DNA from 2 places in the Lysinibacillus sp. NPDC093712 genome. Region 2 is predicted to be linked to the other one. Evidence: predicted binding sites of a transcription regulator. Region 2 holds the regulator's gene; the other holds the start of a gene.
The links. The regulator LexA, encoded in region 2, represses DNA repair genes until DNA is damaged. The targets are predictions, from matches to a motif close to CGAACATATGTTCG.
Positions count from the first base shown of each region.

Region 1: a site for LexA is predicted at 1,955-1,968, ahead of ACQKNX_RS10720 (carbohydrate kinase). Genes of this name have one in related genera too.

Region 1 is NZ_JBNNUU010000002.1:635,592-651,919, reverse strand. It holds gene ACQKNX_RS10730 (MarR family winged helix-turn-helix transcriptional regulator) at 1-354, opposite strand, end outside; gene ACQKNX_RS10725 (MFS transporter) at 545-1,801, shown strand; gene ACQKNX_RS10720 (carbohydrate kinase) at 2,001-3,092, shown strand; gene ACQKNX_RS10715 (pseudouridine-5'-phosphate glycosidase) at 3,096-4,010, shown strand; gene ACQKNX_RS10710 (RelA/SpoT family protein) at 4,217-6,412, shown strand; gene dtd (D-aminoacyl-tRNA deacylase) at 6,496-6,936, shown strand; gene ACQKNX_RS10700 (DUF2642 domain-containing protein) at 7,009-7,218, shown strand; gene ACQKNX_RS10695 (N-acetylmuramoyl-L-alanine amidase) at 7,654-9,240, opposite strand; T-box leader at 9,404-9,646, shown strand; gene hisS (histidine--tRNA ligase) at 9,768-11,033, shown strand; gene aspS (aspartate--tRNA ligase) at 11,052-12,821, shown strand; RNA gene ssrS (6S RNA) at 12,959-13,162, shown strand; gene nagA (N-acetylglucosamine-6-phosphate deacetylase) at 13,487-14,644, shown strand; gene ACQKNX_RS10670 (GntR family transcriptional regulator) at 14,676-15,398, shown strand; gene ACQKNX_RS10665 (sugar isomerase domain-containing protein) at 15,400-16,122, shown strand; gene ACQKNX_RS10660 (HPr family phosphocarrier protein) at 16,140-16,328, shown strand, end outside.
Region 2 is NZ_JBNNUU010000001.1:20,210-36,537, reverse strand. It holds gene tkt (transketolase) at 1-1,549, opposite strand, end outside; gene ACQKNX_RS00185 (DUF896 domain-containing protein) at 1,770-2,003, opposite strand; gene ACQKNX_RS00180 (GNAT family N-acetyltransferase) at 2,187-2,708, shown strand; gene ACQKNX_RS00175 (YneB family resolvase-like protein) at 2,795-3,460, opposite strand; gene yneA (cell division suppressor protein YneA) at 3,457-3,771, opposite strand; gene lexA (transcriptional repressor LexA) at 3,947-4,564, shown strand; gene ACQKNX_RS00160 (gamma-glutamyl-gamma-aminobutyrate hydrolase family protein) at 4,602-5,324, opposite strand; gene ACQKNX_RS00155 (prepilin peptidase) at 5,337-6,089, opposite strand; gene ACQKNX_RS00150 (potassium transporter) at 6,148-6,864, opposite strand; gene ACQKNX_RS00145 (PilN domain-containing protein) at 6,861-7,454, opposite strand; gene pilM (type IV pilus biogenesis protein PilM) at 7,454-8,428, opposite strand; gene ACQKNX_RS00135 (prepilin-type N-terminal cleavage/methylation domain-containing protein) at 8,540-9,031, opposite strand; gene ACQKNX_RS00130 (type II secretion system F family protein) at 9,136-10,341, opposite strand; gene ACQKNX_RS00125 (type IV pilus twitching motility protein PilT) at 10,338-11,390, opposite strand; gene ACQKNX_RS00120 (GspE/PulE family protein) at 11,403-13,073, opposite strand; gene ACQKNX_RS00115 (VanW family protein) at 13,092-14,447, opposite strand; gene ACQKNX_RS00110 (DUF7305 domain-containing protein) at 14,768-16,282, opposite strand; gene ACQKNX_RS00105 (PulJ/GspJ family protein) at 16,282-16,328, opposite strand, start outside.

The sequences.
Region 1 (16,328 bases), on a different contig from region 2:
GTCCATCCAAATTGGCGCTGCTTCATTTAATTTTTCAATTCCTATAGCCGTTAAAGAAATTATCTTAGTTCGGCCATCTTGTATATCACGCGTAACATCCACATAGCCATTTTTCTTCAATAGATTGACATTACGAGTTATCGTTGTTTGATCGAGTAATAGAATATCACCCAATTGACTTACTGAAACTGCTTTATGATGGGCAATATTTGCTAGCATCGAGTATTGAGTAACTTTTAAATGAGTAGGTTCAAGAGCTTTATCATATAGCTGCGTAACGGCCCTAGTCTTTTTTCTAAGATTCGCACATACGCAAATTTGAGTATAGTCAATGTCTGTGTAATTTCTCTCCATAACTAGATCTCCTTTTAAGTTTTTCGTTAAACTATATTGTACCACTAAAATGGAATTATTTTCTTGACATCTAAAATAGCGAGTCATTATTATATATGTATATACATATATTTTTTAGCATACCTGTATTCTAAATTTTTTTCATATAAAAACAATCGTTTTACATTTTTCTGGAAATGTAGGTGGCGTTATGAAACGTATTCATTACAGTTGGTTTATTTTAATGATAACATTTTTTTCAATTATTGTAGCAGGCATTACTTTATCTTCATCAGGTGTTTTTATTGGTCCGTTTGAACATGAATTTGGGTGGGATCGTTCGGTAATAGCAATGGCTTTTGCCATTAGTCTTTTTCTATATGGAATTTCCGGTCCGTTTATGGCGGCATTACTCGAAGTTCTGGGATTAAAGAAAATGATGCTAGCTGCTATGGGGATATTAATTATAGGCATATCGCTCACATTGTTAATGCAGCAAGCATGGCAATTGATGATTATTTGGGGTTTTATTATTGGTCTAGGGGCTAGCCTCTTTTTAACCGTTTTAAGTCCTTTTGTTGCGAATCATTGGTTCGAAAAAAGAAGAGGACTCGCTTTAGGTATATTAACTGCCAGTACTGCAACAGGACAATTAGTTCTTCTCCCGATATTAGCAATGATTATCGAAAATTCTTCATGGCGATGGGCAATTGCTTTAATAATGGTGTTAAGTTCCATTATGTTTATCGTTATTTTATTGTTTATGAAAAATAAACCGATGGACGTTGGGCTTCTTGCATATGGACTTGAGGAAGAAAAAGCGGAAAGTGTAGTAGAAAATAAGAAAAACCCAATTATTATTGCTTTTAATGGTTTATTCGTTGCAATAAAAGTGAAAGAATTTTGGCTTTTAGCAGGTAGTTTTTTTATTTGCGGATTATCAACAAGCGGGTTAATTGGTACGCATTTTGTATCGTATTGTATTAGTTTCGGTGTACCGTTAGTAACGGCTGCTTCGTTTCTATCGTTCATGGGAATATTCAACTTAGTCGGAACAACATTATCAGGCTGGTTATCTGATCGCTTCGATAATCGTTGGTTACTATTTTGGTATTATCTTTTAAGAGGTGCTTCTTTAGTTTTACTGCCGTATGCCTTAATGCAAGGTTCTCTAACATTACTCATTATTTTCACCGCGTTCTATGGATTAGATTGGATTGCAACTGTACCGCCAACTGTTAGTATTTCAAGACAAATTTTTGGTACGCAAAAAAGTGGTATTATTTATGGTTGGATTTTTGCATCCCATCAGGCAGGTGCTGCAGTCGCAGCATACGGTGGAGGTCTCATTTATAAATTTTTCAACTCGTACACATGGGCGTTTTTCTTAGCTGGTGTATTATGTGTTTTAGCTAGTTTGTTTGTTATCATCGTGAAAAAGCAATCTCCGAATAAACTAGCACATTAAAACAAATTCTATAGTAATGAACAGAACTGATTGAACATAATAGTATAAACGACATGAAAAGTACAAATAGTATGCTAGGAAGTATTCTAGCGTGCTATTTTTTGTTGTAAAACCTTGTAAGATGCATAAATAAGAGAAATGTTTGACTTTATTCAAACAAAAGTTTATGATATAAACAAATATAATAAAAGGTGATGCTATGAATGAAAGAGAACAAGCGGTACTGGCTTTAATTCGTAAAAATCCGTTTATGTCTCAGCAAGAGATGGCAGATAAGATGAATCTGTCCCGTCCAGTACTTGCAAACCTAGTGTCGAGCTTAACGAAGCAAGGGAAAATTGTTGGCCGTGCTTATATTTTACCTGAGGAAAATGAAATTATTTGTATCGGTGGAGCTAATCTCGATCGGAAATTTCATGTAAGAGGGACCGTGCAATTAGGAACTTCTAATCCTGCTAGCTCCTCATTCAGTGTAGGTGGGGTTGGTCGAAATATTGCGGAAAATTTAGGTCGACTTAATCATGAGGTGACGTTACTCACGACAGCTGGAAAGGATGCGGATTGGCAAGTAATCCAAGAAGCATCCGAATCATTTATGAATTTACGCTATGTCGAACAGTTACCAGATGCTTCAACTGGTTCCTATACTGCGATTATGGACGAGCAAGGTGAACTTGCATTAGCTGTTGCAAACATGGAAGTTTATGATTTATTATTGCCAAGTTTATTGAAGAAATATGAGCCAATGTTAATGAATGCAGGCTGCTTTATTATGGATTTAAATTGCCCGAAAGAAACGGTAGCCTACATCCAACAAGTAGCGATTGCGCGAGCTATTCCGTTTGTCATTGTACCGGTATCTTCGCCAAAAATGAATCGATTACCAGATACATTGCAAGGGGTTACATGGTTTATTTGTAACACAGATGAAGCAGAAACAATCGTTGGTCATAAAATTGAAAACGATGCAAACTATGAAAAAGCTATTCAAAAGCTTCTTCAATTAGGGGCCGAGCATGTCATTATTACTGCAGGTAGCAAAGGTGTCTATGCTGCATCTACAACTAGTACACCAAGTCATTTTGCTGCTAAGGAAATCACTAAAATTGAAGATGTAACTGGCGCGGGTGATGCTTTTGTAAGTGCTGTCATCCATAGTTGGTTAAGGGGACAATCGTTTGAGGTGTGCATTGATGCAGGTTTAACGAATGCTAAAAATACACTCGCATCCCCGTACACAGTAAGACCTGAATTATCAGAAGAATTGTTAAAAAGTGAAATGGAGGAATAACACATGAAAGAATTCATCGTATTATCAGAAGAAGTAAAAGCTGGACAAGCAAAAGGACTACCAATTGTTGCATTAGAGTCAACAATCATCTCACATGGTATGCCATATCCTCAAAACGTACAAACAGCACGTGAAGTAGAGCAAATTATTCGTGACAACGGTGCGGTACCTGCAACGATTGCGCTTATTGACGGTAAAATTAAAATCGGTTTATCTGACGAAGAACTTGAAATGTTTGGGAATGCACAAGGTGTTGCTAAAACTTCTCGCCGTGACCTAGGCTATTTATTAGCTACGAAAAAATTAGGCGCGACAACAGTTGCTGCAACAATGATTTGTGCTGAGCTTGCTGGCATTGAAATTTTCGTTACAGGTGGTATCGGTGGTGTGCACCGCGGTGCTGAAACAACAATGGATATTTCAGCTGACTTAGAAGAATTAGCACAAACAAATGTAGCTGTAATTTGTGCAGGTGCTAAATCTATTTTAGATATCGGTTTAACACTAGAATATCTTGAAACAAAAGGTGTACCTGTTGTAGGTTATGGCACTCCGGAGCTTCCTGCATTCTACACACGTCAAAGTGGATTTGATGTAAACTTTAAGCTTGATACACCAGAAGAAGTAGCAGCAATGTTACGTGCTAAATGGGATTTAGGCTTACAAGGTGGAGCAGTTATTGCAAATCCTATTCCTGAAGCAGAAGCACTTGAGCACGAATTCATCACTAGCATTATCGAAAAAGCGTTAAAAGAAGCCGAAGAAAATGGTATTCAAGGTAAAAATGTAACACCATTCTTACTTGGCAAAGTAAAAGAATTAACTGAAGGTAAGAGCCTTGATGCAAACATCGCATTAGTGAAAAACAATGCAGTAGTTGGTGCAAAAATTGCTGTTGCCTACAACAAAGCAAACTAACTAGTAAATTATAGACTCTTTGCGAAGCACACCTGCCTTGCAAAGGGTCTTTTTATCTATAATAATGTATTTTTTACCCTTTAATACGAAGTGTTCACGATATTATCTAAACTATATGACACAGTCCCTTTACAATCGACCTCTATTTTTTATACAATTAAGTTTATATCTAATCTGAAAAATTTGACGAGCAAGGTGGACATGTTATGGCGAAAGAGCAAATTTTGACTCCTGAGGACGTTTTTGATTTAGTCAAATCCTACATGAATGAGGAAAATGTCGCATTCGTGAAAAAAGCATATGAATTGGCAAGAGATGCGCATATTGAGCAATTCCGTAGCTCTGGTGAACCGTATATTATTCACCCAGTGCAAGTTGCCGGTATTTTAGCTGAATTACAAATGGATCCAGAAACTGTGGCAGCAGGCTTTTTACACGATGTTGTTGAAGATACGGAATTTACACGAGATGATTTAGTTCGTGAATTTGGCGAAGAAGTTGCGGTACTTGTTGACGGAGTAACGAAGCTTGGGAAAATAAAATATTTATCGAAAGAAGCACAACAGGCGGAAAATCACCGCAAAATGTTTGTAGCAATGGCTCAAGATATTCGCGTCATCTTGATTAAGCTTGCTGACCGTCTGCATAATATGCGCACGTTAAAGCATTTACCTGCAGAAAAACAACGTCGTATTTCGAAAGAAACGCTTGAAATTTTTGCACCACTTGCACATCGTCTAGGGATTTCGACAGTAAAATGGGAGCTGGAGGATACTGCACTTCGATATTTAAATCCACAGCAATATTATCGTATTGTCAGTCTGATGAAGAAGAAACGAGATGAACGTGAGGCTTATTTAGACAATGTCATGGGGGAAATGAAATCTCAACTTTCTGATGTCGAAATTGATGCGGATGTTTATGGTCGTCCAAAGCATATTTACAGCATTTATCGTAAAATGGTGCTACAAAAAAAGCAATTTAATGAAATTTATGATTTATTAGCGATTCGTGTACTTGTTGATAGCATAAAAGATTGCTATGCAGTGTTAGGAATAGTCCACACTTTATGGAAACCGATGCCTGGACGTTTTAAAGATTATATTGCAATGCCAAAGCAAAACTTATATCAATCATTGCATACGACCGTTATTGGGCCATATGGTGACCCGTTAGAAGTTCAAATTCGTACAAAAGAAATGCATAAAATTGCAGAGTACGGGATCGCAGCTCACTGGGCATATAAAGAAGGTAAAAAGATTGATATTGAAAAACAAAATGTCGATCAAAAATTAACGTGGTTTAGAGAAATATTAGAATTCCAAAATGAGTCTTCTAACGCAGAAGAGTTCATGGAGTCATTAAAATTCGACTTATTCTCGGATATGGTGTACGTATTTACACCTGAAGGGGATGTTATTGAATTGCCTGCTGGTTCTGTACCTATCGATTTCGCATACCGTGTGCATTCAGAAGTCGGCAATCGTACAATCGGAGCCAAAATTAATGGTAAGATGGTACCGCTTGATACACCATTAAAAACAGGTGATATCATTGAAATTTTAACATCAAAGCAATCATTTGGTCCGAGTCGTGACTGGCTTAAAATTGCGCAATCATCACAAGCAAAAAATAAGATTAAGCAATTTTTCAAGCGTCATCTGCGTGAGGAAAATATCATCAAAGGTAAAGAGATGATTGAAAAAGAAATACGCTCACAAGATTTTGATATGAAAGAAACAATGTCATCGGAAAACTTAAAACGTGTTTGCGATAAATTTAATTACACGAATGAAGAGGATTTATATGCGGCTGTTGGTATGAATGGTATTACGGCACAACAAGTTGTAAATCGTTTAGCCGAAAAACGCCGTAAAGAGCGTGAGCAAGAAGAAGCACTTGAAAAAATCGAACAAAAAATGAAAAATCCGATTCCACAAAAGCGTACTGAGTCAGGCGTTATTGTGAAAGGCATTGATAATATGCTTATTCGACTATCCCGGTGCTGTACACCTGTTCCTGGTGATGACATCGTCGGCTTTATTACAAAAGGTCGAGGCGTATCAGTACACCGTGCGGATTGTCCAAATATCCTAATAGAGGATGAGCAGGAGCGTATAATCGAAGTTGAATGGGAGCATGGGCTTACACCAGAGAAAAAAGAGTATCCTGTCGACATCGAAGTTTCTGCCTTTGATAGACCTGGAATATTAAATGAAGTCATGCAAATCGTTAGCGAAACAAAAACGAATATTTTAGCTGTGAGTGGCCGCGCAGATCGTGATAAAATTGCGACCATCCACCTAACAATTTCTATTTCAAATATTTCACATTTGCATAAGGTTGTTGAACGCATTAAACAAACACCTGATATTTACTCTGTGCAACGTGTGATTAATTAGAAGTGCTAATATTCATACGGCAAGGGCACTTCAGTTAAAACGACAGATGGAACGGATTTTGATGGATTGAGGGGTTAAACATTATGAAAGTAGTTTTACAGCGTAGTAAAGCCGCATCTGTAACGGTACAAGGGGAAGTTACAGGTGCTATTGATAAAGGCTATGTGCTTCTCGTTGGTATTACACATGAGGATACAGCAGAAGACGTCGCATACCTAGCAAAAAAAATCGCTAATCTACGCTTATGGGAAGATAGTGAAGGGAAAATGAATCATTCCATTTTAGAGCATGGTGGCGCAATCTTATCTGTATCTCAATTTACATTGTATGGAGATACAAAAAAGGGCAATCGTCCGAGCTTTACAAGTGCAGCAAGACCGGAAATAGCTGCACCGTTGTGGGAGGCTTTTAATGATGCTTTACGTGGATACGGCTTACAAGTAGAGACCGGTATTTTCGGTGCTATGATGGACGTTGCATTGACGAATGACGGTCCAGTCACGATCCTACTTGAGTCCAAATAGAGGTACATTTCCTATCATTCCTACATATACTAAAAAGAATGGCAAAATTTGTAGGAAGGAAGTGTATCGTCGATGACGCAAATAGGAAGGTTATCGAATCCTTATTTATATGAAACACTTAAATTGATGATTAGCCAAATAATTGTAGTGCAAACAGAGAAAAGTATCCAGCAAGGTATTTTAACCTCTGTATTATCTGACCATATCGTTATCGAGATTGATCATACACCCTTCTTTATTCGTATGGAGGAAATTATATGGGTTACATTGGCAACAAAATAAACATAAACAAATAAGAACCTTCATTTTCTAATAAGAAAATGAAGGTTCTAGCTTGTCGACAAAAGGGATTAAGATTTCTATTCTTAATCCCTTTTGTTATTTTTATTGTAAAAAATGGGTTCTTACTTTCGTCTTGCCATACGCTTCGAGCATCCCCTCTCTATGAAGCTGTTGACCATGTCCAAGTAGCCATTATAGTAGACTGCTAGCAATACATATAAAGTGATTGGAGCGGAGGGCGGGCGGGCGACTCCTGCTCAGAACGCACAGTACGTAAGACGCAACAGACCGCGCGTTAGCGGGGGTTGCGTCTTACGATGTGCCCGCGGAAAGCGCCCGCCCGTAGTGGAAATCAACGGCAGTAGTCATCACTTCTATATTAATTTTAAATAAAAAAGAACCTTCATTTTCTAATAAGAAAATGAAGGTTCTTTTTTATTCGATTATGTTTGCATCAAAGTAATCTAAAATGCCTTGATAAATGCCGAGTGTAGCCTGTTCTCTGAATTTAGCCGTTGTAATGATCCGTTCTTCATTGGAATTACTTAGGAAACCTAGCTCGAGAAGCACTGCTTTTTGTCGGTTTTCACGAAGTACTAAGTAATTTCCTTCCTGTGTACCACGATCTTTAATGTTAATTTTACTAGCAAGGCCGTTGTGTATTGCTTCAGCAAGCCCTTTTTGATTGTTATTAAAATAGTAGGAAGTAAAACCTGAAACCGAACTATTATCAGTTGCGTCATAGTGAATACTTATAAAAGCATCTGCATCATGCTGATGGGCAACGGATACACGTTTACGAAGTGCAACATATTCATCTGATTCACGTGTCATCACAACATTTGCACCAGCTGCACTTAACTTGGATGCGAGAAGAGACGCAGTTTTCAATGTTATATCTTTCTCGTCAGTTCCTCGCTGACCAGTTGTACCGTGGTCATTTCCACCATGACCAGCATCCACAACAATTGTAAGCCCGTTTAAAGTTCCTTTTTTCCGAGGCTCAGATTTTGTATAGCTAGTTGTTACCGCTGTGCTTTGTGAAGTGGAGACTACCCAGTTTGCGACGAATGCGGTTTTATCTTCTAATTGTATTTCGTAAAAATCATCTTTAGCACCTACAATTGGATAGGTTTCGCCAGCATCTACACGTTTAACAACCTCCGCAGTTGTGGTCGCGTCAGTACGTAAGTTTGTCCCATTATAAATAATTGTGACAGATTCAAGCGAGGATGATGATGGTGATGATGACGTTGAAGTTTTCGCAGTCGTTTTTACCGTATCAGAAAATGTCCCGTAGAAGCTGTATACCCAACCAGTTTTTTTGTTACTGTACTGAATTTGAACCCAATTATGTTCTTGTGATAGTACTTTAAAAGATTGTCCATTCGAAACAGTCCCTATTTTTTTTGATGTTAAATCTGCCTTTTTGCGGACATTTAACGTATCGACTAAAATAGTAAATGTAGTACCTTTAGGTTCGGTTGTCGTAGATACTTCTACTACTTGGTCAGTTGTTGTTTTTTCTGTTGTTTCATTAATTGTCACATAGTCTGCAGATACCCAACCGACTAGTCCATTCCAATTAATTTTTGCCCATTCACCATTTTCTGTTATTAGTGCTGCTTGATTGCCTGTTGACAGTTGCCCAAGGACTGGTGATGAAATATCCGGTTCAGTACGGATATTGAGGCGATCAACTTGGGATATGACCGTTTTATCAATTGTTTGTTGCTCATTTATAGAAGCTGTTAGCCAAGACGCTACCCATCCTTCATAATCGTCTGTTTTTACTTGAATCCAATCACCTTCGCGACCGATGGATGTTAACAAATCACCTTCATCTAATGTTGTAATAATCGGGTAAGAGAGCCCAGGTCCTTCGCGTAAATGAAGTATAGTTCCAGTAACTTTTAAATCACTCGAATCGGCAAATACTAGTTCTTTATTGTTGATACTTGGAAACAAAAATGTTAATAATAGGACAAAGATAATGGTTTTATGTATAAGTTTTGTCGTCATTGGACCCCTCCTTTTCTTGTGCTATTTTACCATGTTTTCATGTTAAAATTCGAGGGAAAAAGGTAACGGAAATCATTATTTTAATAACTACTTTGTGAAAAATAAGAAAACAGTTGACATTACCATGCGTTGTGACTAACATAAAGGGTAATCAAAAAATGATTAACCGCTTATGACCAAGCAAGTAGCGTATACCTCTATTGGAAAAGAGAGGGAAAGACTTAGGCTGCAATCTTTCCTACAAAAAAGTATAAGGCGAATAACACTTGAGAGGCTTTTTTCTGAAAAGGAATACTTAGTAGGAAAAAACGGAATCGGCCGTTACCCGATTATGAGGAGGACGCAATGTAGTTTGTGCGTCAACTAGGGTGGAACCGCGGAAGCATATACAGCTCTCGTCCCTTGCAATTTTGCAAGGTGGCGAGGGCTTTTTTTTGTTGGATTTCTCTAAAAAAGTCGCTCTGTACTGCTGTTTCGCGCTTTACATACGAAGGCTTGCCATAAGCAATTGAAAAGGAGGTATTTACATGAGTTTTAAAGTGCCAAGAGGGACCCAAGATATATTGCCAGGTCAATCAGAAAAATGGCAAAAGGTCGAAGCAATTATTCGTGATATTTGTCGTGTGTATCGATATAACGAAATTCGTACACCTATTTTTGAACAAACAGATTTATTTGCGCGCGGTGTTGGAGAAACAACTGATGTAGTGCAAAAGGAAATGTATACATTTGAAGACCGAGGTGGTCGTTCATTAACATTACGTCCAGAAAATACTGCTGGGGTTGTTCGTGCATATGTTGAACATAAAATGTTTGGTGCACCCGATCAACCAGTGAAGCTATCTTACTTAGGACCAATGTTCCGTTATGAACGTCAACAGGCTGGTCGTTACCGTCAATTTGTACAATTTGGTGTTGAAGCTATTGGCTCTGCTGACCCTGCAATCGATGCAGAAGTGATAGCATTAGCAATGGACATTTATGAATCAACAGGCTTAAAGGATTTGAAATTAGTCATCAACTCACTTGGTGATAAAGTAACGCGTGATGCACACCGCACAGCATTAATTAATCATTTTGAGCCACATATCCATGAGTTTTGCTCTGATTGCCAAAATCGTTTGCAAAAAAACCCATTACGTATTTTAGATTGTAAGGTAGACCGTGAGCATCCATTAATGGCAACTGCCCCTGCATTAACTGATTTTTTAACAGAGGATTCAGCGGCATATTTTGCTCAGGTTAAAACGTATCTAGATACGCTAGGTATTTCATATGAAATAGACCCGAATTTAGTACGTGGCCTTGACTACTACAACCATACGACATTTGAAATTATGTCAACAGCTGATGGCTTTGGCGCAATCACAACACTGTGTGGTGGTGGTCGTTATAATGGGCTTGTAGAGGAAATTGGTGGTCCGAATGTACCGGGTATTGGCTTTGCGTTAAGTATCGAGCGTTTGTTATTAGCACTTGAAGCGGAAGCGGTGGAGCTTGATACAGAATCAGCACTAGAAGTTTACATGATTGCTATGGGTGATGAAGCGAAGCTCAAAGCAGTCGAGCTAACAAGCTCATTCCGTGCAAAAGGTATTTCTACTGATATGGATTATTTAGATCGTAAAATGAAAGCACAAATGAAATCTGCAGACCGTTTAGGTGCTAAATATACAATCGTTTTAGGTGAAACAGAAATAGAAGAGCAAGCAGCAACAGTAAAGCATATGGCATCTGGGGAGCAGCAAAAAGTAGCCTTCTCAGAATTAGTGAACTACTTATTAAATAAATGATTTTGGAGGAAATACAAAATGGCAAAAAGAACACATGCTAGTAACGAGCTTTCTGAAACGTTACAAGGCGAACACGTTGTATTGAAAGGTTGGGTACAACGTCGTCGCGATTTAGGTGGATTAATCTTTATCGACCTACGTGACCGTACTGGTATTACACAAGTTGTATTTAGTCCTGATGTAGCAGAAGCACATGCTTTAGCTGATAAAGTACGTAGCGAATACGTAATTGAAATTGAAGGAAAAGTTATTCTTCGTTCGGAAGATCAAATTAATCCAAATGTGCCGAACGGTAAAATTGAAGTGGAAGCGACAAGCTTAACTGTTATTAATACAGCAAAGACAACTCCTTTCCAAATTGAAGATCGTACGGATGTATCAGAAGATTTACGATTAAAATATCGTTACCTAGACTTACGACGTCCTGCAATGTTCGATACATTCAAAATGCGTTCAGACGTAACACGTACAATTCGTAACTTCTTACAAAATGAGGGCTTCCTAGAAGTAGAAACGCCTATTTTAACAAAATCAACGCCAGAAGGTGCTCGTGATTATTTAGTACCATCTCGTGTACACGAAGGCGAGTTTTATGCATTACCACAATCTCCGCAACTATTTAAACAATTATTAATGGTAGCTGGATTTGAAAAGTATTTCCAAATTGCTCGTTGTTTCCGTGACGAAGACTTACGTGCTGACCGTCAACCTGAATTCACACAAGTGGATATCGAAACAAGCTTCTTAACACAAGAAGAAGTTTTAGAAATGAACGAACGTTTAATTCAAGCTGTTATGAAAGATGTAAAAGGCATCGATATTCCTGCGCCTTTCCAACGCATGAAATACCAAGAAGCAATGGATCGTTACGGCTCAGATAAACCAGATGTTCGCTTCGGTTTAGAATTAGTAGCGTTAAACGAAGTTTTTGATGGCTGTGATTTCAAAGTATTTGCTGATACAGTAGCGCAAGGCAAGCAAGTGAAAAGTATCAACATTAAAGGTGCAGCTGATAAATACTCTCGTAAAGATATGGACGAGCTTACAAAATTCGTTGGTATTTACGGCGCAAAAGGTCTTGCTTGGTTGAAAGTAACAGAAGAAGGATTAAATGGACCGATCGCAAAATTCTTTGATGAAGCTTTAGCTGCTGCATTAATCGAGCGTATGGGTGCTGAAATTGGTGATATTTTAGTATTCGTAGCTGACAAAGCTGATGTAGTTGCAGCATCTCTAGGTGCTCTTCGTACAAAATTAGGTCAAGATTTAGGCTTAATCGATGAATCACAATTTGCTTTCTTATGGATTACGGACTGGCCTTTATTCGAGTACTCTGAAGAAGATGGCCGATTCAAAGCAGCGCACCATCCATTCACTCGTCCATTTGACGAAGATATCGAATTAATGGATACAAACCCTGCTGCAGTTCGTGCACAAGCTTACGATATCGTATTAAACGGCTATGAGCTTGGCGGTGGTTCATTACGTATTTATGAGCGCGATTTACAAGAAAAAATGTTTAAATTACTTGGTTTCTCAGATGAGGAAGCACAAGCTCAATTCGGCTTCTTATTAGAAGCGTTTGAATACGGTGTGCCTCCACATGCAGGTCTTGCATTTGGTCTTGACCGCTTCGTCATGTTACTTGCTGGTCGTAATAATTTACGTGATACAATTGCATTCCCGAAAACAGCAAGTGCAAGTTGCTTGTTGACAGATGCTCCAAGTGAAGTGTCTCCAGATCAATTAAGCGAATTAAGTTTAGCGATTAAAACATTTAAAAGATAAAAGTAATGCAAAATACCTGGATTCTCTAACAAAAAATGTTGGGAATCTAGGTATTTTTTGCGTTTTTTGAAAGAATTTATTTTTTCGCTATAAATCGTTTGAATTATCTGAAATATGGTGTTATTATAACTGTAATACGAATCCTGATGTGTTTGTCTAACTGCTATTTCTATTTAACAGTTTTGACCGAACACTATATCGTCGGGAGCCATCTAATTTTGTAGTGGCAAACAAGCCCCATTTTGGAGAGGGACGTTTAAAGCTATAAAGCGGGCACCCACCTGCAAATTGCGGGTTCAAAACGAATGTTTCATTGGCATTACGGCACAATCGGGATTCGTCCATTACATAGCATGCTAGAGTCTAGGGCTAGGGTATGTCGAATAGTGCCTGCCGTAGCGAACCTTAACGTTTACAACAAAGAAGTGTTAGATTGAGGAAAGTCAATCTAACACTTTTTCTCTTTTGTCCCAGCTTTTTAACGCCTAAAAAGCATAGGGGAGTTATTTACTAAATTAAACGAAAAATAATAAAAATTGTAAAATTTACTTTTTATTTTGGAATTTCCATACTATAATTGGTATAGACAACTATACCAAATAACATAGCTTGTCCTAACTTTAAAAAGTAAGCTTCGTGAAAACATAGACAGCGGAGGTGTTAAATTGAGCAGTACATTATTAATTTCCAATGTAACGATCGTCAACCATAACGAGATACCTTATAAAGGTGACGTATTGGTTGAGAATGGCAAGATAATTAAAGTAGGTAAAGAATTATTCGATAAGGCAGAGCAATATATTGAAGGCAAGGGGAAAGACTTGTTACTGTTTCCTGGCTATATTGATATGCATATTCATGGATCGGCAGGCAATGATGCAATGGATGCTACACAGCAAGCGCTTCATGATATGGCTGCGTCATTAGTTAAAGAAGGTGTCACAGGCTTTCTTGCAACGACGATGACACAAGCGCCAGAAGCTATTGAAAATGCCTTAAAGACAATCTCGAAGTTTGAAGATGGTGACAATGAGGCCAGTTTATTAGGTGTGCACGTAGAAGGACCCTATGTATCGAAAAAGCGTGCTGGAGCGCAGCCAATCGACTATATGATTTTGCCATCTATCGAACAATTTGCGCAATGGCAAGCATTAAGTAACAACCGCATTAAACAAATAACCATTGCACCTGAGCTGGAAGGTGGCTTTCCTTTTATTGAAGAGCTTTACAAGCAAGGGGTTATTGTATCAATCGGTCATTCAGATGCAACGTTTGAAGAGGTAGAGAGAGCAGTAGCACTAGGTGTCAGACAGGCAACGCATTTATACAATCAAATGCGACCATTCCATCATCGAGATCCAGGCGTTGTAGGCGGAGTACTTGTTGAAAATGCTGTTAAAGTTGAAATCATTGCAGACTTTGTGCATTGCCATCCTATGTCTGTAAAACTTGCTTACCGAGTTAAAGGGGCAGCAGGTATTATTTTAATTACAGATGCTATGCGTGCAAAAGGATTACAATATGGCGATTATGATTTAGGTGGTCAAACAGTCCATGTCACAGAAAGCGGAGCACATTTACCGAATGGAGCATTAGCTGGAAGTGTATTGACGATGGAACAAGCAGTGAAAAATATGAAAGCGGTCACAAATTGTTCGTTGTCAGAGCTTGTTGCAATGTCCTCAACAAATGCTGCGGAACAATTACAATTGCGCACAAAAGGTCGTATTGCAGAAGGCTTTGATGCAGATGTAATTTTGTTAGATCAACATTTAAATATTGAAAAAACTATTTGTCGGGGAAAAGTTGTATTTGAGAAATAATAGTAAAAAATGCGATAGGATGGTGCAAGGCGTGTTAGATAAAAATTCTCATATACCGATCTATATACAAATAGAAGAAGTATTAAAGCAACGGATTTATTTAGAGGAATACAAAATTGGCGAAAATATTCCATCAGAGCGAGAGCTTTCAGTTCAATTTGATGTGAGTCGAATGACTGTCCGTCAATCGATTACCAATTTAGTAAATAGTGGATTGCTGTATCGTGAAAAAGGCAGAGGTACTTATGTTGCCAATCCAAAGTTGGAACAACCATTAATGGGATTAACAAGTTTTACGGAGGATATGCGTGCAAGAGGTATGGAACCAACTAGTAAAGTACTACGTTTTGAAAAAATTGTACCACCGTTAGATATTGCAGGAGATTTAATGTTAGAACGGGGTGAGGAAGTATTTTTCGTAACAAGGATACGAAGTGCCGATTCCAAACCAATGGCGATTGAAAGAACCTATATTCCAGTGAAAGTATATCCTGAATTAGATGATAAGAAAATTATGGGTTCGTTGTATGCGCTTATTGAAGCGAAATTCCATCAGAAAATTGGCAATGCCATTCAGCAAATGGAAGCGGCAATTGTAGCAAAAGAAGATAGTAAATATTTACAAATTAATAATACTGCACCGGTTTTAATTATTAAACGTACAAGTTATTTAGCAGATGGCGTGCCATTCGAACTTGTGCGAAGTACTTATCGAGCTGATCGATACAAATTTATAAGTGAAATTAAAAGGTGATATGATGCGTGCTTATTTTCATGAACTACAAAGGCTATTAGATCTTGTGCTAGAGCAGGAAAATACGCTATTAGCAGAAGCTGCACAAATGATTGTTTCACGTCTTCAAAGTGGTGGAATTGTCCAATTGTTTGGTTGTGGACATTCACATCTTTTAGCACAAGATGCATTTTATCGTGCGGGAGGACTTGTGCCTGTACGTCCAATTACGATCGAGCCATTAACTTTACATGCAGGGGCTTTAACATCTTCAAAAAATGAAAAGGACCCAACGATTATCGTACGTCATAAAGATGAATTTCAATTTCAGGAAAATGATATTTGCATCGTCATTTCCACATCTGGTCGAAATAATGCCCCAATAGAAGCGGCATTACTAGCGAAACAGTCGGGTATCCTTGTTATGTCTATGCAATCACTTGAGTATTGTGAACAACCAACACGGCATATTAGTGGAAAACGTTTAGAGGATGTTGTCGATGTTGTTATCAACACACATATTCCTGTAGGGGATGGTCTATTGCACCATCAACAGATGCAATACGCACCTGCGTCGACGGTGATTGGTTCTGCAATTCTTCAAGCGCTATTCAGTCATGTTATTGAGTCATTGGCTGATTGTCAGGAAGTATTGCCCGTTTTTGAAAGTAACAATGTTGAATCGAATAAACATCATAACGAATTGATGATTGCAAACTATCAATCTCGCATTAATTTTGAGTGAAATTTGGAGGGGTAACGATGAAAAAAACATTTAAAATCACAACACCAGAAGGTTTACATGCTCGGCCAACCGCGCTATTAGTAAGTGCTGTCACACCATTTGAGAGTGACGTTCAGTTAACCTACAATGAGAAGTCTGTCAATTTAAAGTCCATCATGGGGGTCATGGCGCAAGGCATCGTGACGGGAAGTACTATTACGGTTTCT
Region 2 (16,328 bases):
CTAAAACAGTTGGTGTTTTTTCAGAAGATACAGCAAGCTCCCATGCAACTGCAGATTCATTCGCATCTGCTGGACGAACAACAGAAAGATTTGGCATTGCACGTAATGAAGCTAAATGTTCGATTGGTTCATGTGTTGGACCATCTTCCCCTACAGCAATTGAGTCATGTGTGAATACATATGTCACAGGAAGACCCATTAATGCAGAAAGACGTACAGCAGGACGAACGTAATCTGAGAATACGAAGAATGTACCACCAAAGACGTTTAGACCACCGTGAAGAGCCATACCGTTCATTGCTGCGCCCATTGCAAATTCACGCACACCGAACCAAATATTGCGGCCAGCATAATCGTCTGCTGAGAAGTCGCCTGCGCCCTTCATTGACGTTTTGTTTGAGCCTGCAAGGTCAGCTGAACCACCGAAGAATGATGGAGTTTTCTTTGCAATTGCATTAATAGCGTCACCTGAAGAAGAACGTGTTGCTACAGATTTACCTGCTTCATATACTGGTAATTCTGCTGCAAAATCTTCTGGTAGCTTACCATTCATAGCATTTTCGAATTGAGCTGCTAATTCTGGGAACTCAGCTTTGTATGCTTCAAATTTCGTATTCCAAGCTGCTTCTGATTGTGCACCTTGCACTTCAGCAGCTGCATTGAACGTATCATATACTTCAGCAGGAATTTGGAATGGTTCATGTGCCCATTCATACGCTGCTTTTGTTAATACAACTTCATCAGTACCTAGTGGAGCACCGTGAGAATCAGATTTACCTGACTTATTTGGAGAACCGAAACCAATTACTGTTTTCACTTCAACAAGTGTTGGCTTGCCAGTAGATTTTTTCGCTTCCTCGATTGCTTTGTTAACAGCGTCTATATCTGTGCCGTCAGCAACTTTTAAATAGTTCCAGCCATATGAATCAAAGCGTTTTTGAACGTTTTCAGAGAATGATTTTTCCAAATCACCATCTAATGAAATATCATTTGAATCGTATAATACGATTAATTTTTCAAGTTTTAAGTGACCAGCTAATGAAATCGCTTCAGCTGCAACACCTTCCATTAAGTCGCCATCGCCGCAAAGCGCAAATGTATAGTGATCGACAATATCATGTCCTGGTTTATTATAAGTAGCAGCTAAATGACGCTCTGCCATTGCCATACCAACTGACATAGCAATACCTTGTCCAAGAGGACCTGTAGTTGCCTCTACCCCAACAGTATGACCGTATTCTGGATGTCCTGGTGTTAATGAATCCCATTGACGGAAGTTTTGAATTTCTTCCATTGGAAGGCCGTAACCTCCAAGGTGAAGTAGGCTATATAAAAGCATAGAGCCGTGACCTGCTGAAAGTACGAAACGATCGCGGTTATACCACTTTGGATTAGCCGGATTGTGGCGAAGTTGTTTTGTCCAAAGCGTATAAGCCATTGGCGCTGCCCCCATCGGTAAGCCTGGGTGACCTGAATTTGCTTTTTCAATTGCATCAATTGACAATGTTCGGATAGCATTAATCGCTAGTTGATCCGCATGTTGAGTCATTATGTTGTGACATCCTTTCTCGTCCTATATATTGTTCTACTACAGTTTAGTCAACATTGTCCTAGAAAACAATGCTTTTGTTATACTATTTGAGATTTATGTCATACTTTATCATCATTTTGTAACTTGCCATTTAAAATGTAAGAACTGAAAGATGAATATTATCCAGCTATAACAATAGAAAATTCAAACGTTCTAGTACTGGATTAATTGTGACATATTAATTTAAAAATTTATTTTTTTTCGCTTGTTTTACCTTCTCAGGTGTAACGTCATTACCTTCTTCATCGACAACTTTAACATTTTCAATCGTATCGCGCATTGACGCTCTAAATGTATCTAAATATTCTTTGCGAAGAGAAGTACGTTCTTTCGCTTCTTCCTCTGTTAAATTGCCCGCTTTCGCTTTTGCAGCTAATTCGTTAATTCGATTAATTTTTTCTTTTGATAACATTGTTACACACCTTTCAATACCTTTATCACTTCAGTATGCAAAGTATAGCATGGTTTCCCTTAAAATGCAGTTATACCAACCCTTAAAAACACTTCTTAGCCATAATTTACATGACTTCCAGATGTTAGTCGTGTATAACTAATTATACAAGGAAAAAATTTATACTTTATTGGAGGAAATAAGGTGAATATCACAACACAACGATTACATATCCGAAAATTTGAAGCACAAGATTTGCAAGCTGTTTATAGTTATATGTCCGATAAATCGGTGATGCACTATATGCCAGAAGGTGTTTTAACTGTAGAACAGGTACAAAAATTTATAACAGATAATAGCGGTGAGCAAGCACAACATTTTGCTATTGTTTTACAAGATCAGCAACAAGTCATTGGTCATCTAGTTTTCCATCCCTACTTTGGCGAACATACATATGAAATTGGATGGGTGTTGAACCCAGCATATTATCGTCAAGGCTATGCTTCAGAAGCAGCGCACGCCCTATTAGATTATGGGTTTACCAAAATGAAGCTTCATAGAATTATCGCTACATGCCAGCCTGAAAATATTGCCTCCTACCGAGTGATGGAAAAAATCGGTATGCAACGTGAAGGATTTTTTAAAAAATGTATACCATATGGTAACGATTGGTGGGATGAATACTATTACGCTATTTTGCAAGAAGAATGGGTAGCTTTAACATGAAATTAATCTTGCCCTTCTACCTACTTGGACAGTTTATTTTCCAATCAGGAGCGTTTTTAAGCATGAAAAAAGATTAGCAGGGCAAATTACTTGCCCGCTAACCTTTCTTGATGTTCTTGATAACGCCTATGTACGGTTGCCTTACTTACATCGAAGCCAAGACCTCTTAGTGTCGCAGCAATTTCCTCATAGGTAAAGCCACGATTGCGTAGCTTCACTATTTCTTCTATAGGCACTTCCTTACGCTCCTGACCATTTGGATTACCACGCTTGGAAAGATTATGTTCGGGACGATAGCCATTTTCTACTGCACGACGCATGCCACGACGAATTTTCGCATTATGGATTTTACGTTGATATTCCTCAACAATAGCTAAAATTTCGAGCAACATCGTATCCATCTCATTCAATTGTACAGGCCCTGCATCACGCATGGAAAAAACATCTGTTTCCGTTTTTTGCAATAAATGAAGTACAGCCATTCGTGCATTACCACGCCCTAAACGTGTTTCATCTTGCACAAATAATGCGTGTATCTCTTTTTCTTTAATATAATCGAGCATTTCAAGTAATCCTTCGCGCTCAACATCATACCCACTATGCTTATCCAGAAAAACATTTTTCACATCGTAGTTTTGTTCCTTAGCATAACGAAGTAATTCTTCTTGTTGACGCTCCAATGAAGAACTTTGTGTCTCTTTTTCGGTGCTCACACGGCAGTAAATTACAGCCGTTCGTTGTTTATTCATCATCTTTCACTTCTCGCAATTTCAATTGAATTGGTGGGTATCTTATTGTCCCCCACTACTGGTATAACAAGTGATTTTCCAGCAACTATTTTTACGCTATGTAATTCGTTCTCGGCTTTCACAAGTTTTATCCAGTCGTCCATACCCATTTTACCACGGTATTGCTCAGCTAACGACCATAAGCTATCGCCATGTTCGATATAGATTTCAGTGTAAGTAATGTCTCCAGGATCAGTTATAACAAGATAACCTGCAAATAGTAAAAATGCGCCTAATAAAATTGAAATATGTGTATTTTTTTTAAACCAATTCATTCATCATATCCCCTTTTCAGAATGTTTGTTCGGAATGTATGTTCTTATGATAAAGCGAACAGACGTTTTTGTCAAACACTTTTCGAACCTATGTTTGCATAAGTGTTCGCATTCTGCTATACTATCTAGTAAGAAGATAGTAAGAAGAATGATATAAAAAAAGAGGTGAGCAATCATGAAAAAAGTTTCGAAAAGACAAGAGGATATACTAGCGTTTATCAAAGAAGAAGTACGTGCAAAAGGGTATCCGCCATCTGTACGTGAGATTGGGGAAGCAGTTGGACTTGCATCAAGCTCAACGGTTCATGGACATTTAGCTCGATTAGAGCAAAAGGGCTTTATTCGACGAGATCCTACTAAGCCACGTGCGATTGAAATTTTAGAGCCAGAAGATTCAATTCAAAAGCAAAGCGTCATCCATGTACCGCTTGTTGGTAAGGTAACAGCTGGATCACCTATAACAGCCATTGAAAATATCGACGAATATTTCCCATTACCTGATATTTACGGTACAAGTGAAGATCAGCTATTTATGTTAGAAATTATGGGTGAATCGATGATCGAGGCGGGCATTTTTGATGGAGATTTAGTCATCGTCAAGCAAAGAGCAACAGCTGATAACGGTGATATTGTTGTTGCAATGACAGAAGAAGATGAAGCAACAGTTAAACGCTTCTTCAAGGAAAAAAATCATTTTCGCTTACAGCCAGAAAACGCTACAATGGAACCGATTATTGTAGACCAAGTTTCGATTTTAGGACAAGTAGTCGGCTTATATCGCCGTGTACATTAATGCATTCTCATACTTAGCAAACAAAAAAGAGAAGCACTCATGCTTCTCTTTTATATTTTAAGCTCTCCTGAGTGAAGGCTGCAAAGAGTTTCTGTGCAGCTAAATCTCCTACTACTGCTTGTTCTTCTGGGTGCCACTGCACTGCTAAACAAAACGGATAGTCTTCGTGTACGAACGCTTCAACTAGGCCATCACTCGATTTCGCTGCAACGATTAGCTTCTCTGCTAATACATTTACAGCTTGATGGTGAAATGAATTCACAGCAATTTTTTCTTCCTCGATAATTGATTTTAACAACGTATCTGGCGTAATTTGCACATAATGTGTAGCAACACCACGAGCCGCTTGTTGCGTATGCTTTAACAGCTTACTACTATGATATTCGCTATCAATATCTTGGTATAAAGTTCCACCTAATGCAACATTAAGTATTTGCATGCCACGGCAAATCCCCAAAATTGGCATTTTCCTTGTAAAAGCCGCATGAATTAAGGCAAGCTCCACCCTATCTCGTTCTGGATGTATTTGTCCTAGCTTCGGTAGAGGCTCCGCTCCAAATTCAAATGGATGAACATCATGACCACCAGATAATAATAAGCCGTCCGTCAACGATAAAATTTGTGCTACATCTTCCTCTACCCCTAGTGGAATAATAAATGGAATGCCACCAGCCTCAATGACACTTTTGCTATAGGCTACATTCAATTTTGACGATAAATCGTCCTCCGCAAATGCTGTAATACCAATAATTGGTTTCATCCATATACCCCCTTACCATAATCCTACATACCAATCGATGATGACTTCACCATAGAAATACACGATAATTGCAGCTAAAGCAATGGATGGTCCAAAAGGAATCGGCGTTTTTCGACCTTGTTGCCGTACTTTGAGCACGATTATCCCGACAATCATACCAATTACCGCCGCTACAAATAATGTCAATAATGTATTTATTGTACCAAGTACAAGTCCAAGTAAAAAGAATAATTTTATATCGCCACCGCCCATACCACCACGTGATACAACAGCAATACAATATAATATGCCAAAGCCGACGACGGCACCTACGATACTATCCCACCACGGCGTTAAAAGCGATAGCACACGTCCAATAGCTAATAATGGCAAAAAAAACAAAAGCACTTTATCAGGAATAAGCATATATGCAAAGTCCGATACGACAAGGATTACTAATAATGAAATTAATAGTATCGCTACGATAAACTCTTCACTAAAGCCCAATTGCCAATACGAAAAGGCGAATAATACGCCTGTTAGCAACTCCATTAGCGGATAAATCCACGAAATTTTTTGCCCACAGCTACGACATTTACCTGCTAAAAAAACATAGGACAAAACTGGCACTAAATCAATTGCCGTTAATTGTCTTTGACAGCTCGTACAATGAGAGGGCGGCTTAACAATTGACTCCTTTATCGGCACACGTAAGCCTACAACATTAAAAAACGATCCAAAAACTAGCCCAAATACAAATACTAGTATTGTATAAGCCATTTCCATTTTTATTGCCTCCTAAACTAACATAGCGCCCATACTTTGGAGTATGCGCGCCTTTACATCATTGTTCTCCCTCATAATAGAAGGTTGTTACCTGAATGGTAGCTATAATGGATGAATCTGCATCCTCCTCGAATAAAACCTCTTCCCCAGTTAATGTAATATCTAATGTGTCGATTTTCATCACACGTTCAATTTTTTCAATTTCCTTTAAAAATTCAAGCATTGCCTTCGTATCTATAGCAACAACATCAATACTAAACGTCACTAATTTCAACTCTGCTGGTAATGATTCTTTAGCAATAGTAGACGTTGGTAATGCTTTATCCCCTTCTTCACCATCTGCTTGCTCGCTATTTTCAGTAAGTTGTTGTGCTATGTCACTGACCGCTTGCTCCTCAATTGCTGGCGTGTTTGGGTCAATAATCGCAGAGTCCATCACGAGTGAATCATAATTATTAAATTCTACAGCTTCAACCCGTGTTCCTGTTACTGCTTCGATTTCTTCGATATTTCGAATAACGCCTTCAATAGCACGTGTTTGAGGCACTTTTTTTCGCAAAGAAAGCACACTTACACCATGTGATTGCTGTACCGTATCTAATGCAACAATTTGCTCCTGTATTGTTGCAATTTCTTGTTGAAGTGCACTAACGTCTCGTTCCTTCGCCTCTACCTCTTCCAATTTAGGGGTTAATAAATAGTAATAGAGTGCAAATAACAGGGCTGCGATTAATGCGGTTAGCAGAAGAATCGCTGAGTTTTTGCTGCTTGTCATGATTCTCTACCTCCAGCCAAATAAATAAAATCAATTGCCAATGTAATGGTTACCGAATAACGCGGTAATTCCTGATATTTATCTTTCAAATTTACTTCGCTTTGCTCCCCAATCGATAACTCAAAATTTTCAATTGTCCCAACTTGAATATCCGTAAAATAAGGGCTTACGTTTAATTTATCAAGATAGTTTGAAATAGCTGACATCGTTTCAAAATCAGCGGTAATTTCTATATTTGTTTCACCAAATTTATAATTCCGTAAATACGTCTGCTCTGGCAATAATGCTTGTGTCTCATCTATTAATGGTGTCACAGGGTATGCTACATGATTGACAAATTGAACCGATTGCTCTAGCGAACCTGCATTCATATTTCGTATACCAGCCAATTCTATTTGTAGCTGCTCTTGCTGTGACGTCAGCTCTATTTCCTGTGCATTTAATTTCGTAATCTCGCCTCTCGCCTGGAAATATTGGATTATTATGAATGCTAAAACGATACCAACTAGTACAATAATTAATATATATAAGAGTATTGGTGCTGATTTCTGTTTTTCTAAATTCGGTAAGAGGTTAATTTCAGGTACCATCAGTGTACCTCCTTCAAAGCCAGCCCAATTAGACTCGCAAACTTCTCAGAAAATTGAGGGAATGATTTTTGTACCATAGCATCATTTAACACTGTAATGGGCGTTGTGAAATTATTACTTAGAAACTCAGTAATCGTAGGCAATAAAGGATTATCACCTAAAAGGAAAATATCATCTACACTTTTCTCACCTTTATGTAACGAGAATTTAAAAAAGTTCATAATACGATCAATTTCAAGAATTTGATCCGTTAGTGTCAATTGATAATTATCTTGATCATCTATTAAATGGAATGAGTAATTAAACTCCTCCTGCTCTTTTGGTTGCCATTTTGCTAAGTTTGTTTCAAACGATTGATAACGTAAAAACTCTAGTTGACCGTAAGAATAAATGCTAATCGACAATTCGTTTATCGACCAATCTGCTATTAAATATGTTCTGTCTATTTCTAGTAATTGCATATGCTCTAATAGACGAATATTACATAAAGCTCGAATATCGGCAGCTTGCGGTTCTAGCGAAGCATCGAGCAACAGCCCGATCGTTTTATTCACTTCATCTGATGGAGCCGCAAATAACATCGCTTGTCCATCATTAGGTGTTGGATCATAAACATCTATAAGTGGCTCGTGAAATGGTAAATGAATCGTTTGCCCAAGCTCCATTTCAGCGTAGCTTTTTAACTCTTTTGATTCAACATCATGCGGATGCTCAAAGCTCTTTAGCAACACCGAAGTATCTGGTACAAAAATACGTGCATTTTGCTTCTTGCCTGCCCATTTGGCAACATGATTTTTCATCATATTAAACAATACGATTTCATCATTGATTATTGAACCTTCGACTATTCCTTGCGCCAATGGCAACTCATAGCCCTTCCACTGCGATGGATCAGCACCTTTTGCCACAAGCGCACGCAAAACATAATCCTTTATTTCAATCGACACATGCGAATTCTTTTTCTTTTTAAACATGTGAAAAGATGCCTCCTTTGACTGAATGAAGTGTCTAAACATTAACCATCCATTTCCCAACCAGAAGCGCAGTATTGGCTACGCTTCTGAGTGAGTTGGGAGGGTTACTAATCAACTTTTGGGTTTTATCGTTTTTGTTGTTGATAATTTAGATCCCTTATCTTTATCTTCATTAATATCATTAATTGTTGCTTTCTCAAATTTCACTTCTTGTCCATTCACCTTTTGCTCAGAGTCTCCATCAAGTTCATGTGGTTTTCCTGATGTAACAGAAGCAGTTTCTGAAATTTTACCTCGTGATTCTAAATATTTTGCATGTTGCAACTGAGCAACAGTTATAGAAATAGTAGTAACAGCTCCTGCATCTCCTTTGTCATCGGATTCACCACCTGGATTATCCGTATAATATAATTGTGCAGCATTTAATACATTAATTGCATCAGCTTTTACTGCATTATAACGAGAGTTATCAATAATATTCCCAATCGCAGGAATCGCAATGGCTGCAACAATCGCTAAAATCACGATAACAGCTAGTAACTCGATAAGTGTTAAACCTTTTTGGTTTTTTAATAGTTTTTTGTTCAGTAATTTTTTGAACATAGTGTGTTCCTCCTTTAATAATGTTTTATAATTAGTGCGAAAACACGTACACCCGTAACGACGTCAGTTATTTTCTACACCACCTCCTTTAAGTTTTCGCATGTTTACATACTTTCATAGAGTGCGAACATCGGTAGGAAAATCGCTGCTACAATCACACCAACAACTCCTGCTAAAACGAGTATCATTAATGGTTCGATTAGCGATTTTAATGTATCGACTGAGCGATCGACTTCGTCCTCATAGAAATCTGCTATTTTTTCTAACATATAATCGAGCGAACCTGTTGTTTCACCTATTGATGTCATTTGCGTTACTAAAGGTGGAAATAACCAGCTTTTTTCTAATGGCTCCGATAATGTACCACCCTTTTCAAGATTTTCGCGTGCCTCTATAACGACCTTTCCTACAACTGGATTGCCTACAACTTTTTCAACAATCGTTAGCGCATGTAAAATCGGAACGGCACTACTAAACAAAGAAGATAATGTTCTTGTCATACGAGCAATGACATTTTTTTGCATTAAAACACCAAATACAGGTATTCGTAGTGCCGCATAATTCACATTGTAATGAAAGAGCTTATTATGGTTATAAAAATATCTAAACAGGATGACTGCTAACAAGAACATGCCAATCACTATATACCAAAATTCAACTAACCAATCTGACACGCTGACAACAATAACTGTTAATAGCGGCATTTCTAAATCCATGTCTTCAAAAGTTGCCATAAATGTTGGGACGATAAAAATCATTAAAAACATCCCTACCGCGATTGTCAGCACCGACAAAATAGCTGGATAAGTTAATGCCGATTGCACTTTTTTCTTAATTTTAAATTGCTTTTCTAACGTACCTGCTAGTCGCTCTAAAGTGTCATCAACATTTCCTGTCGCCTCTCCAGAACGCATCATATTGACGAACATCACTGGAAAAACTTTTGGATGCTTTGCCGCTGCATCTGAAAATGAAGTACCACTACGGATGTCCTCTTCAACTTGCTCCAAAGCCTTTTTTAGCGGCTTACTTTTCGTTTGCACACCTAAAATATGTGTAGCTTCAACGATCGACACCCCCGCGCGAATGAGCGTTGCATATTGACGACAGTAAATAACGAAATCTTGATGCTTCACTTTACCGCCGAGATTTAATTCTTTATGCAAAAGGCTTTTCGACTCTTCTAGCTCTCGCGCATTAATGCCTTGCGTGCGTAATTTTTCGAGTGCTGCCTTTTTATTGACTGCATCAATAATTCCTTTTTTGTGTGTACCAGTTTTAGTACGTCCGCTGTAGCGAAAAACGGTCACTGATACTCACCCGCATTCATAAATGGTCTTGCATCCTCCAACGAAATTTTCCCCATTGCAATCAACTGCTGCATGGATGACTCCAATGTGTGCATACCGAGCGCACGGCTTGTCTGCATTACACTTGGAATTTGGTGTACCTTTTCATTGCGGATTAAGTTAGCAATGGACGGTGCCTGGACTAATATTTCCGTTGCTGCAATACGCCCCTTTGCATCTTTTCGAATAAATAAACGCTGTGAAATAATCCCTACTAATACATTCGCTAACTGCACACGAATTTGTCCTTGCTGATGTGGTGGAAAGACATCAATAATACGATCAATCGTAGTTGGTGCACTACTTGTATGCAATGTCGCCATAACTAAGTGACCTGTTTCAGCGGCTGTAATAGCTGTTGAAATCGTTTCATAGTCACGCATCTCACCGACTAATATCATGTCAGGGTCCTGACGTAGTGCAGCACGTAAACCATTGGCAAAGCTTTGTGTATCCACACCTACTTCTCGTTGATTGATGACCGACTTTTTATGTGTATGTAAATACTCAATGGGGTCTTCAAGTGTAATAATATGCTTTGCTTTCGTTTCATTAATATAGTCAATCATCGCAGCTAGTGTCGTCGATTTCCCAGAACCTGTTGGACCTGTTACTAAAATAAGTCCTTGTGGTTTTTCAGCTAGCTGATACAATACCTGAGGCATATTTAACGATTCAATGGACGGAATTTTTGCTTCAATTAAACGTGCCGCGACTGTCATTTCATTTCGCTGATGATAGGCGTTTACACGAAAGCGACATTTCCCGGGCAATGAATAGTTAAAATCCGTTTCACCTTTATCATGAAATTCTTGGCGTTTATGGTCAGGTAAAATAGCTTCCACCATCGTTTGCAATTCCTCTGAAGTAAGTGGTTCAGTCCCGTAATGCTCCAACTGACCATGGATGCGATAGACAGGAGGAATCCCCTTTGTTAAATGTAAGTCTGACGCCTTTTCCTCAAATGAACGTGTTAAAAGCTCTTCTATATTTCTCGATGTTGTCATCATACGGTTCACATCCTAGTCTACATTTGCTACACGTAATACTTCTGAAGTAGTCGTTTGTCCTTCAACAACTTTTAACAATCCATCTACTAGTAACGTGTAATAGCCTTCTTGTTTCATATAGTCGCGAATAGCACTATCTCCACTACGATTTAAAATCATATCTTTAATCGATCGATCGATTGGTAAAATTTCATGGATGGCCATACGCCCTCGATACCCCGTTTGATTGCATGAAGGACAGCCCCTTCCACGTCTACCATGTGTTACCCCTTCAATACCGTTTTTCTGCATGATTTCGAGTTCATGATTCGTGAAAGCATAGGTTTCTCCGCAATCTCGACATACTTTACGCACTAAGCGTTGTGCCATAATCCCTACTAATGAAGAAGATAGTAAAAATGGCTCTACCCCCATGTCCTGCAAACGAGAAATAGATTCCACCGCACTATTTGTATGCAATGTACTTAACACTAAATGCCCTGTTAAGGAGGCACGCACAGCAATTTGTGCAGTTTCTAAATCTCTTATTTCACCAATCATTACTATATCTGGGTCTTGTCGCAAAATAGAACGTAATCCATTTGCAAATGTTAACCCAACTTCTTCTTTCACTTGAATTTGGTTAATGCCATCGAGCTGATATTCCACAGGATCTTCTACTGTAATAATATTGACGCCTTCTTCGTTCAAGTTACTTAAAGCAGCATACAATGTAGAGGACTTACCTGAACCAGTCGGACCAGTAATGAGCATAATGCCATTGGGATGCGCAATCATTTTACGGAAAAATGCTTCATTGCGCTCTGTAAAGCCAAGCTGATCTATCGCATTCGCCACATTGCTTAAATCCAAAATACGCATTACAACTTTTTCTCCATAAACAGTCGGCAACGTAGAAAGTCGAATATCCACTGGTTTGAAATTGACATTTGTTTTAATACGTCCATCTTGTGGAATACGATTTTCTGTAATATTTAAGTTGCCCATAATTTTAATACGAGCGAGTACTATACTTTGCATGTGCTTAGGCAAAGACCGTTCAGTTTTCAGCACACCGTCTACACGATATCGAACCCGTAAATCCGTTTCTTGTGGGTCAAAGTGAATATCACTCGCACGTTGCGCAACACCGTTCGCAATAATTTGATTGACGAGTCGCACTATCGGTGAATCTTCACGTTCGATTTCTACTTGTGTTTCTCCAGCAGTTGCCCCAATATCTTGCAATGCCGCTTCCATTGATTCCTGTAAATCATAATATTTCGTAAGTGTTCGATATAAATCATCTTTTGCGGCTATACTTGTTTCGATTTGACAGCCTGTCGCCATGCGGACCTCTTCGATCGCGAAATAGTCCATCGGGTCCGCCATCGCGATAAATAGCTTGTTTTTTTCACGTCGAATCGGAATAATATTTGCACGTTTTGCTAGCTCCGCAGGAACGAGCTGAAGTAAATCCGGGCTTATTGAGTATTGATTTAAATGAATATGTGGGATGCCTAATTGAAACTCCAGCACCTCAATTAATTGTTGCTCTGTTAAGATATTTTCTTTAATTAGAAAATCGCCTAACTTTTCTTCCTTTGTTTTCGTCGTAAGAGCATACTCTAGCTGCTCATTTGTAATAACGCCCGATTCAACAAGTAAATCCCCTAAACGCTTCCGCCCAGTTCTTACAGCCATTTGCATATGCTCCTCTCATTACGGACTTGTTTGTACAAAATTACCGCCTTTATCGTAGTAACCATAAACAATTTCCGGATCATTCGACGATGTCGTATTTGAAGATCCACTTGTATTCGAAGTGTTACTATTGGTAGATGGATTTTTAGAAGGTTGTTCTGGTAAATCCGCTAATCCGTCCCCATCTAAATCAACCTGTAAATCCGCATCATTTGAAGTATTTCCTGTTCCATCACTAACTGCAGGCTGTCTTGAAGATTGCACAACAATTCGATTGATTGGTGCGTAGTAATCACGGCTTACCAATTCTTCCCGAGAACTGCCGTTTTCCACTATCGATCGGTACACTTCTACGCGCACACCTTCTTGTCCATTTTGGATAATCTCTTCTTGTCCAATGGCTAAATCTTTTGAATAGCGAGTAATGATTCGCGGCTGGACGATTTTATCTTTACTTACACGAACGGTAATCTCTTTTTCTTTGTTTTGAGCTAATAATTCTACTTTTAATGAGTCGTTTTCAATCATTAGTTTTAACTTACTTGGTTGATTGGCATAATTGATAAATTGCAAATCTTTATTTAATGCACGATTGACTGCTGCATCCAAACCTTGTTGTAAATACTCCATCTTTTTGTCTTGTGCATGGCGCTCTAAAATCTCAAATTCTGTTTGCAATGCCGTATGATAAATTAAAGAAGCTACAAAATTTAACCCTTCACTATTAGCTTCCTCTGCCTTTTCTCCTATAACGCTTAACAATGAGAACGGCTCATTCGGGGGGATAATAAAGTCATTTAACGTATTTACTAGTGCTAAAACCCCTACTGCATTTTCCGGGATATGCTCGATTGATAATGCTAATCGCTCTTCTTCCATAGAAGTCGTATCTGCAACGGTTGCTTCAATGCTATGTTTATTTAGATTAGATGCTTGCGCTATTACTTCATTTAAAGTAGTTTCTGCCTCCCATACCCCCATAGATTCAAGCTGCTTTGTCAGCTGCTCGTTCCCTATGACTTGTAAAGGAATATGAACTGTCCGTTTTCCCTCCCAGAAGGCAAACCATGACTTATCCGTTAAATTACGATATTCAGCCACCGAACTTGCGACGTCAAATACTAACAATTTTGGATCGAGTGATGTTGTTACACCTGCACCTTCAACAGTAATCGGCGTTTCCTGCCAAACACGAATAGCTTCTTGCAAAGCTACCTCTATTGCATCCTCTTCTAAATTTTTTACTAAAACGCCCCCAATTGTGGAGCCATCCCCTTTAGCTAGCGCACGATCTATAATTAGATTCGGAAGCCATAAAGCTAACAGCACAACTAAACCTACTATAATCGCACCCAACTTCAAATATAATTTCATAGCCTCACAACCTTTACTAATTTATTGAAAAAATGAATGTCTATTATATTATTTAAAATCATTACTATATATCTATGTTTTTATAATACTACAAAGGTATCTCGTTTGAATATACCTTTTTACCCAAACTTTGGCATGTTTCAGAATTTCGACATCATTTTTTGTGCTATATTATTCAATTAATTAATAATTAATAGGAGAATAATAGGTTAAACAAAACGAAAAAAAGGCCAAAACCCGTATAATCTCGAGTTCAGACCTTAGTTGCTTGATGAAATTAATAACAGAGCACCTCGCTTTTAGCGATTATTTTTTACCTATCACTCTACTTCAAGCATACTATTAGAAATGGTTAAATTATTATTTTCTTCATACTTTATCTCTTCTCCAGAAGTGATTTCAGAACTTGAATTCTTTTGATAAGTAACAGTAGGACTACCACTACTTTTCAAATTATAGGCCATTATCCCCCCAATCACTGTACCTGACCCGCTTAATTGCACTTCAGCATTTGGTGCATATATATACGTATTATGATTAAAGGATCCCCCACCTATTGAAATACTTGGCCCTCCTGAATAAATACGTCCTTGGATGCTACCTGAACCATCAATCTTAATTGATGCAGTTTTAACGAAAATAGACGCCTTCGTTCTAGAATCACCAGCAAACTCCATATTGGATGACCCGTTATAATATAAATTTAAGTTTTCAAAACTCCCACTGTTATTCATAGTTGAACTTCCCATAAATTTAAAGCTATCTTTTATATAAATGTTCAGTTTGCCTGAACCTATTATGTTAAAATTTCCTTGTTCATTAAATGCAAAGTTATCGATGTATAAATTCTTATCTGAATCACCTACATCTATGGTCAATACTCTATTAGATGCAACTGTGAAATTTTTTAAATACATATCTTGAGTAAGAGGAAGAACTCCACTGAATTTTGCAACACCGTTTATATTTCCATTCCCACCACCATCAATTTTAATTGAATTATTATCTAAATTTAATTGCGTCTTTTGGCCATCAATCGTTACTTGTATGGCCTTAGTATGCGGTTTTGAACTTAAATTAGAAAACAGACTTTCAGGAAAAGACGGTAATATGTTTTCAGGAAATGCTACATATCCAATAAACTCATTCGAAATATTCATCCAAGTTGGCTTTGAAAAGTTTTCTGCTGTCGTTCCAATTTTACCATTGATAGTAGTTCCCCAATCAATACTAATTTTTCCGCTATCTGAGACAACATCACCATTAAATGTACCCCCGCCAATGTCGATATTTTTTATAGCATGAATTGCAGACGTATTGGTAAAAGTCGATCCAGTCGAAGTTCCATTGCCTAAATTAATTGTTATCGTTTGTGCAACAATTCTATTTTTGTTTCCTAATGTCCCTTCGGAATTTATCTTATATTGCAATGGCTCTAAATTCACTTGGTTGACTGTAATCTCTGCTATAGGATTTTGTTTAAATTGTTCCTCATAAGTTAATGAACTAGGAAGGGTGTTTAAACTACTTTCAAATGCATTAACAAAATGCGCTTTGAATTTTTCCGGTGTTTTCTCTTTAGCTGGTAATTTGTTGAATATCAATCGAGTTTCATCATATGTAGTTAATACGAGTTGCTCGAAATTCTTTTTTGTTTTGTTTAAGCCTCCCTCTGCAATATAATACACCGATTGATCGTCGCGTTCACTGGTAGAAATTTTTAACGAATTTGATGTTAATGTCAAAAGGGAGATTCCAAGAATGGATATTAAGGCAACTAATAAAACAACTAAAATTAGAGAATAGCCCTTTTCTTGTCTAATATATTTAAGCATTAAATCCCTCCTCTAAAATAGATAGTTGATAAAAAGGGTTTATTAC